4 regions of the Sphingobacterium sp. 2149 genome follow, and region 3 is predicted to be linked to each of the others. Evidence: riboswitches for the same ligand, from Rfam matches in the RefSeq annotation. Region 3 holds a riboswitch; each other region holds the start of a gene.

Region 1 (3,177 bases), on a different contig from region 3:
CGTGTTGCTCATCACGATGATCGGCCAGCCATTTTTCATAAACTGTAATACCGTCAAAATTATACAGGGCAGTTTCAATCGCCAGGTGACCATCCCCTGTCCAACCATTTTTTTCGCGTTGCGGGCAGTCCGTAGGATACCCCATCAAATTCGACAAATAGGCATTGTTGGTCGCTTTCCATAGTTTGTTAATCAATTCCGAGGATGTTTTAAGCTGTCCGATAGGTTCAACATCGCTGTGCATAAAATAGGCAGTCACAGCAGAACTATCCAAAGCTATCGCTGTGCTGCTGCTAACCTCGACATAACGAAAGCCTTTATAACCAAATTTAGCCATAAACTCATCATCGCGACCACTTAAGGTTAGTATATCCGTCTGAAATGGCTCGCTTTCCTTATCGCCAAGATAGTAAATATCGATATTGGACTGATCGAGTCGGCCATCAGACTGTAACCGTTCACCATGCTTAATACGCAGAACAGTACCCCTCGGCCCCTTTATCTGAACCCTTGTAATCCCCGCCATATTCTGCCCCATATCGAAAACATACGTACGCTGGTCAATCTTTGTGACTGATTTTGGTCTGAATACATTTCCTAGTCGAATCGGAACCATTTGTTGAGAAACGATGTAGGTGGATGGAGCAGTTCTATATTGAACGGTCTGCCAGGCTGAATCTTCAAATTTTGGCATATCCCACCCGGGCATGTCAATTCGAGCATCGTAATGCTCACCCGTGTAAATATTGTTATAGATAATTGGACCGGAAGCTGTTTTCCACTGCTTATCTGAAACGACCGTTTCCTGTGTGCCGTCTGTATACTCGATTTTAAGCTCCAAACAGAATGTTGGCCGATTTCGCCATGGGGCTTGATGAAAGTTCCATACCGCCAGCGGTTGATGATTATACCATCCATTTCCCAAAACGACGCCAATCGCGTTCGCACCTCGTTGAAGTTGTCCGGTAACATCCTCTACCACATAAAGTGTTCGACGATCAAATCGCGTATACATGGGATCAAGACGGTGGTCTTCAATGCGCACGCCATTAATAGAAAGTTCATATAATCCGGCAGCAGCAACATAAGCACGAGCCGATTTTATTCGCTTCTTGGCAGTGAATTCAGTCCTAAAATACGGAGCGTTGCGCGCATTGATATCTTTATTGTCACTGATCCATTTTCCTGTCCAAAGATCCTTCCCCATCATTCCAGTCTCGAAAGATGCTATTGCTGAAACGCTGGAAATGCCGTCTCGGTCCCATACTTTAACTCGCCAAAAGTATTTTGTCCGCGGCTTTAACTCGGTACCATTATATTGCACCAACATCGCCGAACTTAGCTGCTTTCCACTGTCCCAATGCGCTTTTGCCCCGTGTAACAATTCAAGAGAATCTTGCCCTAAAAGAATCTGATAAGCTTGTTGTAAAGCGCCCCTTCGCTGGTCTTCAAGGCGCCAGCTTAGTCTCGGACGGGATGCGTCAATGCCTAGCGGATTGACCAGATGTTCGCATGTCAACTGTACAGCAGTGCAGTTATTCTTAGATTGTGCATATGCAATACTTGTCATACACAATAGTATTGTTAATAAAATCCTACGCATTAAAGGGTATAATTGTCGGTGACTGTTAAATTGTTTTAGCTGATTAAAAAACGAATATATTAAATATTTCCCAAATCGCGACCTGCACTTTCCTGATCTATCTGTGAGGCATTTAAATTAAAATTCTTGCAACTTTCAAAAAAATAATACTATCTTCGTTTTAACTTTAGGGGTGTCTGCTTGTGCAGGCTGAGATTTTACCCTTAGAACCTGATCCGGATCATACTGGCGTAGGGAAAAGTGAGCTGTCTAACAGGTGCTTTGCTGTACCTTCGTGTAGCCATTCCTAAAGTTTAACCAAAAAAATTAAGGAATGGAACTTACAATAAACCATCAAATTCGATTTTTCGACCCCGCCCCTTCTTCACTTGAGGAATTATTGGTCTTGGAATTATCTGGCAAAACCCAAGGTGTTGCCGCTGCCATCAACAACCATGTTATACCCAAGGAAGATTGGGCTACAACAACACTCAATCCTCACGATCAAATCATCTTAATAACCGCATCGCAAGGCGGATAATGATTTTAAAAAAATCACCCTAATCATTCACTTCAATTCAGAAAAATGACAGCTGAAACAATTACGCAATCCCCTTTTCCCAACTCAAAGAAAATTTTTGTACCTGGAACGCTATTTCCTATTCAAGTTGCTATGCGCCAAATTTCTTTAAGTCCAACTAAATTGAGCAATGGACAAGTAGAAATTAATCCCCCTATCACAATCTACGATACTTCTGGTCCATATACCGATGAGGATTTTCAGATCGATATCCGAAAAGGTCTCCCGCGGCTTCGCGAACAATGGATATTGAATCGCCAGGACGTAACCCAGCTAGCCAACATTACATCCCAATACGGACAAAAAAGGCTCTTTGATCCAACGCTTGATGCGCTCCGATTTGCCTATAGTCATAAACCGAAGGTGGCCACTTCTGGCGGAAATGTCACCCAATTACATTATGCAAAGAAAGGCATCATTACCCCCGAAATGGAGTACGTAGCTATCCGGGAAAATCAACGTATCGAGCAGCTAGTAGCCACCACACCTGGAATGGATCATCAGCATACAGGTGAAAACTTTGGCGCCAGAACACCTAAAAAAAAGATTACTCCCGAGTTTGTCCGCGAAGAAATCGCTGCCGGGAGAGCGATCATTCCCAATAATATCAATCACCCTGAAAGTGAACCGATGATCATTGGCCGTAATTTCCTGGTTAAGATCAATGCCAACATTGGCAATAGTGCTGTTAGCTCGAGTATCGAAGAGGAAGTTGAGAAAGCGGTTTGGGCCTGCCGTTGGGGGGCCGACACCATCATGGATCTCTCCACAGGTAAAAATATTCATGAAACCCGCGAGTGGATCATCCGCAATTCACCCGTTCCAATCGGCACCGTACCAATCTATCAAGCATTAGAAAAAGTAAAAGGGGTAGCCGAAGACCTTACTTGGGAGATATTTAAAGACACCTTGATCGAACAGGCAGAACAAGGTGTTTCATACTTTACTATACATGCAGGTGTACTGCTTCGCTATATTCATCTTACAGCTTCAAGGGTAACTGGTATCGTCTCAA
Region 2 (3,177 bases), on a different contig from region 3:
CAAAATCCCTGCATGAGGATAGAGTTTAACGGTATTCATTAAGATGGAAGACACAAAATCACGGCTTTGCGTCGCTATTTGCGCATAAATTAAGGCATTATCGATTCCATTACTGAGGTTATCCCAAGAATGATCAGCCAAATTCAGGATAGCATCCTTTTGTATTATGAAATCCTGTTGAAGTTCATCGAGCATGCCGAAAGCGGCTTTACTCGCTGCATACTCCCATTTGGACGCTTTACTTTTTAACACAAACAGTTTTTCAATCAAATCTAGAAATCGCTTATACATCCCGATAAAATTCGCCAGCAGGGTCAACTCAGCGAAAGGCATAAAGGGATATTGATAGCGTAGATCACTGCGTGTGCTTTTTGCCGCATTGATTTCGAAACACTGTTTACCATCAATCTGAACGTCCTGCAGCGAAAAAGAGTGCGAGGCTGTCACTTGTAATCCGAATGTATCCCAGTCATAATGAACCAGCGCATGTTCCCTATCGACAAAAAATGATTTTACAAGGGGATCTCCCCTGTCATCCAATACGGGATTGCCCTCTTCCTCAATCGTTGCATTCAACGTAAAATGGGTTAAATGGGGAGCTCCAGTGGCGTATTTCCAAAATCCTGTGAGTCGATAATGTTCACCATCGCGCGTTGCTGTGCCAGATGCCTGACCGCTACCACCGAAACAAACGCGTTCCGTTTTAAAAATTTGATCTCCTAAAACGGGGTCAATAAAACCCACAAAAAGATTTGCTCCCGAACATAATGTAACTGTCCAGGCCAGCCCGCCGTCCCAATACGCTAAATCAGCCAATACATTGAGACCTTCGGGCACCGTTAAACCTAATCCCCCCAATTCAACGGGAATCCAGATTTTGAACCATTTTCTGCGATAGATTAGCTCCAACTGTTCATCCGACAAGGATTTCTGCTGAATACCTTTTGCCTGACTGTCTTTCAGAATTGCAATATCCGCACTATTGAGTTGCATATCTCTCTTCACGTATGATTTTCCTCCAATTTAAATATCCACTAAATGCCATAACAAATAAAAACAAAGTCAGTCCGGAATAAAGAAACAATCCTTTATGGATCAATAACGGAATAGCCATTAGATTGCTAATATTCAACAGTATCCAATTTTCTATTTTACGTTTTGCCAACAACCACATTCCTGCCCAAGCGGTACAAGAAACGGCAGAATCCCATAGTGGAACATCCGAGTCGGTTAAGTGCACCAATCCAAAATAGAACAACAGAAAACCAGCGGTGCAGATAAAGCTTACTATCCACCAATCTTTCTTTTCACAATTCGTGATCGGCGTAGCGACGTCACTGCTATATTTCCAATACATCCAGCCGTAGATGCTCATGACTAAATAATACAGGTGCAACAATATTTCAGCATACAGTTTTGCATGAAATAATACATATACGGATATCAGTATGCCTATAATTCCAAAAATATAATGGATTGATTTATTTTGCCGTGAAAACCAGACTTGCAGAATGCCGAAAGAAACCCCTAGCCATTCCGCTATTGTGGCCTGCTGCATCTGTTTTATAAAAGCGTCGATAATGGATTCGGGAGTCATTCGAATTGTTTATTATTGCGTGTGATCTTATAATAAACCTTCGGGGAAAAAAGCTGTTTTTATTGAAATTAAATCCCTACGCCAGCATTACCTGGATCAGGTATATAAAAGCGATTGTACAAAGAGGAACAATCGCTTTTATTGGGTATAATCTCAGCCCAGAACGGCCAAAGCCGTTCGAAGCACCCCTCGAGTATATTGGCGGTCGAACTGATTAATCGATATCGATTAATTTCAACGCCTTATGTGTGCGTATACGTGTTTCTTTACAAAGCTGTGCATCATCGTTCAATGATTTACCGTGTGATGGTATCATCTCACGTAACTTCTTGCGGTATTCATCTGATTTAGCACGCTCAGGGAAACATTTCTTCAGCAAACTGATCATAATAGCAACAGAGGTAGAAGCGCCAGGAGAAGCGCCCAATAACGCGGCAATAGAGCCATCTGAACTAGAAACGACCTCTGTTCCAAATTCCAAAATTCCACCTCTCTTCTCATCTTTCTTGATCACCTGAACCCGTTGTCCCGCCTTCTCAATAACCCAGTCCTCCAATTTTGCTGTGGGCATAAATTGTTTCAATGATTCCAGTTTATCTTTCGGAGATTTCATGACTTCTGTGATCAAATATTTGGTCAAGGGCAAATTATCAAGTCCGGCAGATAGCATCGGTCGGATATTCGACAACTTGATAGAAGCCGGTAGATCGAAATAAGACCCCTGTTTGAGGAATTTTGTTGAAAAACCCGCATAAGGACCAAATAACAAAGCTTGTTTGCCATCGATATAACGCGTATCTAAGTGCGGCACAGACATCGGTGGAGCGCCTACAGAGGCTTTGCCGTACACTTTGGCGTGGTGGGCATTAATAATCTCCTCATTCACGCAACGCAGCCATTGGCCTCCTACCGGAAAGCCACCATACCCTTTTGCTTCTGGTATTCCAGATTTTTCCAACAACAGCAAGGAGTGTCCACCAGCACCAATAAATACAAATTTCGCTTTGATTTCTCTCTTTACTCCTGTTTTTAAATCTTTGACCTCCACTTCCCAACGGCCATCATCTTCACGTTCGATGTCAATGACTTCATGGTTTAGCGAAATGGATATATTTTCTTTATTTGCAAGATTAGCGATCAAATCACGTGTCAATGAGCCAAAATTGACATCTGTACCAAGATCCATTTTCGTTGCAGCAATCTTTTCGTTTTTATCACGCCCCTCCATCATCAATGGAATCCATGATTTCAGCAATTCAGCATCTTCGGTATACTCCATCCCCTTAAACAAGTTTTGGGTCGTTAAAGTTTCCCATCTTGTTTTCAGAAATTTAGCATCTTTTTCACCAAAAACCGCACTCAGGTGTGGAATACTACGGATAAAATTTTCAGGCTGGGTAATGATGCCTTTATCAACAAGGTAGGACCAAAACTGCTTAGATACCTCAAATTGCTCAGCAATTTTCACTGCTTTATCAATCTTTACAGAACCATCTTTCTGTTCGGGCGTATAATTTAACTCGCATAAGGCAGAGTGACCCGTGCCAGCATTATTCCAAGCGTCTGAACTTTCAGCAGCC
Region 3 (3,177 bases):
TGAGTATAGTAGGAACCCTATATTTTTTGTTTTTTGTCATTTTAGTAAGGCTTTTAATTGTGCACTGGCTTGTCTGGGATCGGCACTTTGACAGATGGCCGAAACAACTGCGATGGAATCTGCGCCCGCTTTCCAAGCTTGTTGTGTGGTGTGGAAATTCATGCTTCCGATCGCGATCAATGGCTTTTCGGTCCTATTCCGAAGGTGCTTTAAACCCGTAATTCCCCATTCGGTAACAGTATCTCTTTTGGTAGGTGTTGAAAAGATGGGACTTACACCAAGATGGTCGACGACTAGCATCTGTTGGCTCTCCAGCTGTTGCACAGCTTCTATGGACCATCCAATAGTTAATCTGTCTCCATATTTTTCTCGAATGGCGACTGGTTTGAGATCGTTTTGACCCACATGCACTCCCCAGGCCCCGATCTGTTGGGCAATTGCTGCGGCATCATTAATTACCAAAGGAATACCATAGTGATCGGTAATCTTTTTCAAGCGCATGGCCTTTGCTAAAAAGGTAGCGGGATTATCCGTTTTCTCTCGCAATTGAATCAGATCAACACCACCAATAATAGCCTCTTCGGCGACCTGAAGCCAATTTTTGGGATAACAATCCCGCTCGGAGATGACTAAATATAAAGGATATGGGAAAAGCGGATTAATGTGCATAGTGTTTGATCTTGAGACTTGATTGCAGACGTTCTGCATTAAGCCGATAGAGTTCATCATAAAGATTCAATTGCAGTGTGCCCGGGCCGCTGGCTGATTTGGCTGCGAGCTCTCCGGCCAGGCTTAAGAGGGAGACCCCTGCGACAGCAGCTTCAAAGTGGCCATCCGTAACAGCCAGGAATGCACCAATGAGTGCAGTAGCACTACAGCCAAGTCCTGTCACTTGCGTCATTAAGGGGTGGCCGTTATACACTTCAACCGTGTGTTTTTCCGAAAGAATATAGTCTACATTTCCAGAAATACAGATGATGGAGCCAGTATGTTGTTGCAATAGCTTTCCAAACCTGAGCGCATCTTTACTATCCGCGGTGCTGTCAACTCCCTTTGTATTCGGTTGGTTGGAATTGTACAGCGTTATGATTTCCGATGCATTGCCACGGATTACTGTTGGTTTTAGCGCTAGTAGGTTGGAAAGTAGGTCATTGCGAAATGCTGATATCCCGGCACCAACAGGGTCCAATACCCACGGTCGTCCGATGGTATTGGCGTGTTCCGTAGCGACCAGCATCGCTTCGGCTGTATGTTCACTTAAAGTACCGATATTAATGACGAGCGCTTGTGCAATGTCCACAACTTCGCGTACTTCCAATGGGCTGTGTACCATTACAGGGGATGCTCCTAAGGCCAAAAGTGCGTTGGCCGTAGTATTCATCACAACGAGGTTTGTGATGTTATGCACGAGCGGTTTTTCAATCCTCACCTGCTCCAATAAATTGATAATAGAATCTTCCATTCTTTTTGCATGTTAAGCTATATTCGTGTGGCTTTGAGGGAAGGAAGAGCGATGGGCTGTGCAGTATAAAGATATGCTGTACAGTGGATTGTTGCTTTTCCCTACGCCGGTATAAACCGAATCAGGTTCAAAGGGACTATCTCAATTCTATACAGAATACCCCCAAAGCCATCCCAAACTTAAACAAAAAAGTGGACTTTTCATATTAAAAGAGCGTGCATCATCATCATGAAAATGAATTACGCCTTTCGGTCGGAACTAATTTCAGTATATTCATCCGGGGTATAAGTAACCCGCGCAAAATTTTTGGTTAAAAGTTCTGTTTCTAAAATCTTTCCACCTTGAAATTTTAAAAACTTCTCGCGCCAGATCTCGTTCTTCCGAAAGAACTGATTGTCTATTTTAAGAAATTGGTGCTCTTTTTCAAATACATGGTACGCAAAATCCAGCTCTTGATCGATTCTCAATTCACCTTCTAAACATTTGTCGGTAAACCACAGATTTATTTGAAAGGTGTAAGGGGTATTGTTAGTGAACTGATAGTCCCGATAATTATAGAATACGGTAGCGCCACTACCGAAAGGTAGTACACGGCCATCGTCGGGAAAAGGATCAAAAGAGTGGTGGTAGCGTTCAGTGACCGTAAGCGGGCTGTGAATGACAAGCCAATGGATGAGATTTGATATTTGACAGATTCCACCACCAATGCCCGCTCGCGCTTCGCCGAAAGAAAGTTCCATTCCCGACAGATACCCTTTTTTTGCGGTAGGTAGTCCTACCAATTTACAAAATGAAAAAGTTTCTTGTGGCCTGATCAGAATGCTCGTGATCTGTGATGCTGCAATTTTCAGATTGGTAACTTTATTGATCTGCAATTGCATGTTGTTTTCGCCCAGTTTCTTTAACAATACAGACTGGTGTTTTTTAACGCGGAAGGGAAGTTTATCAGCTGATTTAACAGCAGCGTATTTTTTATCATCCAACAGCCAAACGGCTTTTCGGTGCATTCTTCGTGCCCATACCGCAAGAAAATATAGTATTGGATGACGTTGACTTATTAGTATTCTTTTTCTCAATTCGACCTTTTTTTTGCTTTCAAAATTAATCAAGAAATGTATGTGTTCACACTTTTTTTCTCCTTTTTTAAAAGTTTGTCCCGCGATTTGTCACACGATTTGCGACACGATTTGTCCTCTGGTTTTGAGGGCTTGCTATCTTTAGTGATTTTAAAGGATGGGGGATTGCGATGATGCTTTACAACAGCAATATCAAGAAATGAACAATAGTCGGATAGATTTTCAGCTTCGAATTATCATTCATTTGGAGAGATATTGCTGTTGTTCGTGTTGCGAGCTAGTTTAACACTTCTTTCAAAAATAATAACGTATGCGCCCAGGCGCGTTTCGCCATCACTGGATTATACTCTGGCGACTCTGGATTGGTAAAGGTATGTCCAGAATTTGCATAGGTGATTATTTGCCAATCTGCTTTCCCTTGGTTTAATTCCTTGATCAACCCATCGTAATCTTCTTTGGATACACTTTTATCGTCTGCAGGATGCTCAACAAGCACTTTTGTTTTGATAGCACCATTGGGTCTGTCTGCAGATTTGGATAGGCCGCCATGAATACTGACCACTGCATTGACGGGTAAATGCGCTCTTGCGGCTTCGAGCGCGCCGGTACCTCCAAAACAGTAGCCAATGATAGCAATCT
Region 4 (3,177 bases), on a different contig from region 3:
CTGCGGACTAGATCTGTTTTTTGTATGGTATCTTTTCCGATAATCACATTGGGCAGGCCATATTTACTCAATTTATCGCCAGGTCTCATTTCTTCATAGTAGCCATAACCTCTGGTATAATGGAGGGCGGTATTAAATGTTAACTTGTCGCTCAAGATATTGGTGTAATGAAGCTGATGATGTTTTTGCGTATAATTATCAGTTTGGTTTTTATAGGTGTACAGGTTATAGTTACGACCAGCATTCATAAACCGATCTTTTTCAGCTCCCGATATTTCGAGCGCGTTATCGGCATAGTCATCCATACGTGACCGATCTCCAGTAATTAACGGTTCGGGAACGCCATTCCAGGCCTGATATGTTTTTTCTTTTCCCCAGAATACAATTCCTTTTAGGATGTGTTTCTTACCATAATAACCACCATCCACATAGAAAGATTGTAGGTCTGAACTCCCCCTTTCAATATAGCCATCGCTACTGATTCGCGATAATCTGGCATTGAATGCAAATTTGTCATTTATTAGTCCAGTGCCCACCTTCACTGTATTTTTCCACGTGTTGTAAGAACCAAAAGAATTATTAAGTTCTGCATAGGGATTTTCGGCCAGTGTGTTGGACTGAATATTTAATGAGGCTCCAAATGATCCCGCGCCGTTCGTTGAGGTGCCAATGCCACGTTGAACTTGGATGCTCTCTGTGGAAGATGCAAAGTCAGGAAGATTGACAAAAAATGAGCCCATGCTCTCCGCGTCATTTAGTGGAATGCCATTTAATGTTACGTTGATTCGTTGATTATCTGATCCGCGGATGGTCATCCCGGTATAACCGATGCCGGCTCCAGCATCTGAATTTACCTGTACGGATGGTGTTTGGTTAAGAAGAAAAGGGATATCCTGTCCGAGGTTGTTTTTGGTAATTTCCTCTTTTGAGATGTTTTTGAAGGTTGTAGGAGCATTTCTTTTAGCACGTGTGGATTGGACAAGTACCTCTTCCATTTGTATGGTAGTGGGTTCTAATTCGACCAGTAGTTCCATATTATCTTTTACGTTTACATTGCGGATCCATGTTTTATATCCGACAGAGGAAATCTGTATATGATGTTGCCCGGTATTGAGATGATAGAGCTTAATTATTCCATGGTTGTCTGACTGACCGTTGAAGGAAGCTTGTCCATCAATGGATACGGAAACGTTTTGTAAAGGGTTTTGGCTGGTCTTATCTACAGTTTTAATTGTCAGATTTTGCTGCGCAATGGCAATTTGGGTCGAAATAGTAGCTAAAGAGCTACAAATCAAAAATTTGATCATGGTAATGTATTTTGTTTGAGTTAAACAAATCATAGCAAGGGGTTACTATGATCGCACTATTTAACTAACCTCTCCCTACGCCAGCATTATCTGGATCAGGTGTACAGAATTTAATCTGTTGGGTATAATCTCAGCCTGTATTTGTGTTCCTGACAAAACAAGGCACCCCTATTTGATGCTGCGAATATATAGATTAAAAATTGAAATGTTATATAAAGAAGTATTTTATGACAAATTAAACAAGGAAGATGTTTGTTGTTATTTCTTTTTGGTTAATATTTTATGTAAATTGTTGTTTTTGGTATATATTGTTCTTTTTAGGTACCTTGGCATGAAATTTTCTACTAGTGGTATGTATTCATACAGGTCAAAATTTTAGTTACTAAATCGATAGTGAGGAGATAAAATGTTAAAATATTTAAGCGCTAATTATATTCTACCGATTAGCTCGATGCCGATAAAAGATGGTATTGTTGCGGTAGATGAGGAGGGGGTAATTCAAGGGATCTTTGACCCAACGTCATTTACACCGATGGATAACGGTCAGGTCGAGAAATACGAAGGGGTTATAATTCCGGGTTTTATCAATGCACATTGCCACATTGAATTGTCGCATATGAAAGGTATTGTTGCCAAAGGTACAGGTCTTCCGAGCTTTTTGAGTAAGGTGATGACAACGCGTTCGGCTTCGATGAAGAAAATAGATGAAGCGATGGCAAAAGCCGACAGAGAGATGTACGAAAATGGTATTGTCGCAGTAGGTGATCATGCTAATACGGATAATTCTTCAAAATTGAAGGAGGATTCTGAAATCCTGTATCACACGTTTGTAGAGGTGATGGGAATTGAGCCAGACGAAGCTGATTTTAAGTTGAAGGAAGCGAAATCATTGATCCAAGAGTTTAGGAATGGTCATGTATCTATCACGCCACATGCTCCCTATTCTTGCTCTAAGGTACTTTTTAAAAAATTCAAGAAAATAGTTCCGGAAACAAACATTATCAGTATTCATAATCAGGAAAGTGAGGAAGAGAATAAGTTGTTCCGTTATAAAATGGGCGAATTTTTAGACTTTTATAAAAGTATTGGAAAAAATGCAGATACGATAAAAGCGCAGGCAAGAAATTCAATTCAATCTTATTTGCCTTATTTGCCTTACCCAAATAAATTGTTGTTGGTTCATAATACCTATACGTCTTTAAAAGATCTTGATTTTGTTGAGCGTATGGGGCGTGACGTCACGTGGTGTTTATGTCCGAAAGCTAACCTTTATATTGAGGGGGTTCTACCTAAAATTCAGAATTTTTTAAATGCAGGACAACGTATTGTGATCGGAACCGATAGTTTAGCTTCCAACGATACACTGTCCATTCTGGAGGAACTAAAGGTGTTACATGCACACTTCGAGGATCTTGATTTCTTACAGACTATACAATGGGCCACGATTAATGGTGCTATTGCGTTAAATATTCAGGACGAATTTGGATCATTGGAGGTCGGTAAAAAGCCAGGTGTTGTATTGCTTCAGGGGATGGAACATATGCGCTTGACTGATGATGTGAAGGTAAAACGCTTAGCCTAGTATTTTATTCCCCAAAACTTCTGTACTTTTGTTTTTAATGAACAACCCATGACTATACGAATGAAATTATAGTCATGGATTGCTCCATCTGACAGATGGAAGAAAAAATAAGTTACAGATGAAACATTTGAATATTTCAATAAGAGGTAAAGTACAGGGGGTCTTTTTTAGATTGACAACCAAGGCAGTTGCTGATCAAGTTGGTGTCAGGGGCTTTGTGGTCAATTTAAAAGATGGTTCCGTTTATATTGAAGCTGAGGGCGATGATTTTGCACTGGATTCACTGTT

The links. A riboswitch is a leader RNA that binds a small molecule or an ion and turns the genes downstream of it on or off. The one in region 3 is predicted to bind thiamine pyrophosphate.
Region 1: it holds a riboswitch for thiamine pyrophosphate, as region 3 does, so the genes downstream of both, thiS (sulfur carrier protein ThiS) here and thiM (hydroxyethylthiazole kinase) in region 3, are expected to answer to the same signal.
Region 2: it holds a riboswitch for thiamine pyrophosphate, as region 3 does, so the genes downstream of both, pnuC (nicotinamide riboside transporter PnuC) here and thiM (hydroxyethylthiazole kinase) in region 3, are expected to answer to the same signal.
Region 4: it holds a riboswitch for thiamine pyrophosphate, as region 3 does, so the genes downstream of both, J2X77_RS12970 (TonB-dependent receptor domain-containing protein) here and thiM (hydroxyethylthiazole kinase) in region 3, are expected to answer to the same signal.

Annotation. Positions count from the first base shown of each region.
Region 1 covers NZ_JAVDTD010000009.1:209,296-212,472, reverse strand. Annotated here, with positions in the region: gene J2X77_RS14720 (family 78 glycoside hydrolase catalytic domain) at 1-1,570, opposite strand, end outside; TPP riboswitch at 1,762-1,857, shown strand; gene thiS (sulfur carrier protein ThiS) at 1,917-2,123, shown strand; gene thiC (phosphomethylpyrimidine synthase ThiC) at 2,169-3,177, shown strand, end outside.
Region 2 covers NZ_JAVDTD010000001.1:74,696-77,872, reverse strand. Annotated here, with positions in the region: gene J2X77_RS00310 (acyl-CoA dehydrogenase) at 1-1,005, opposite strand, end outside; gene pnuC (nicotinamide riboside transporter PnuC) at 980-1,597, opposite strand; TPP riboswitch at 1,653-1,797, opposite strand; gene J2X77_RS00300 (malate:quinone oxidoreductase) at 1,812-3,177, opposite strand, start outside.
Region 3 covers NZ_JAVDTD010000003.1:161,095-164,271, reverse strand. Annotated here, with positions in the region: gene thiD (bifunctional hydroxymethylpyrimidine kinase/phosphomethylpyrimidine kinase) at 1-40, opposite strand, end outside; gene thiE (thiamine phosphate synthase) at 37-669, opposite strand; gene thiM (hydroxyethylthiazole kinase) at 659-1,462, opposite strand; TPP riboswitch at 1,544-1,636, opposite strand; gene J2X77_RS05600 (VanW family protein) at 1,702-2,538, opposite strand; gene J2X77_RS05595 (dienelactone hydrolase family protein) at 2,816-3,177, opposite strand, start outside.
Region 4 covers NZ_JAVDTD010000008.1:131,538-134,714, forward strand. Annotated here, with positions in the region: gene J2X77_RS12970 (TonB-dependent receptor domain-containing protein) at 1-1,307, opposite strand, end outside; TPP riboswitch at 1,362-1,487, opposite strand; gene J2X77_RS12975 (amidohydrolase family protein) at 1,714-2,889, shown strand; gene J2X77_RS12980 (acylphosphatase) at 3,008-3,177, shown strand, end outside.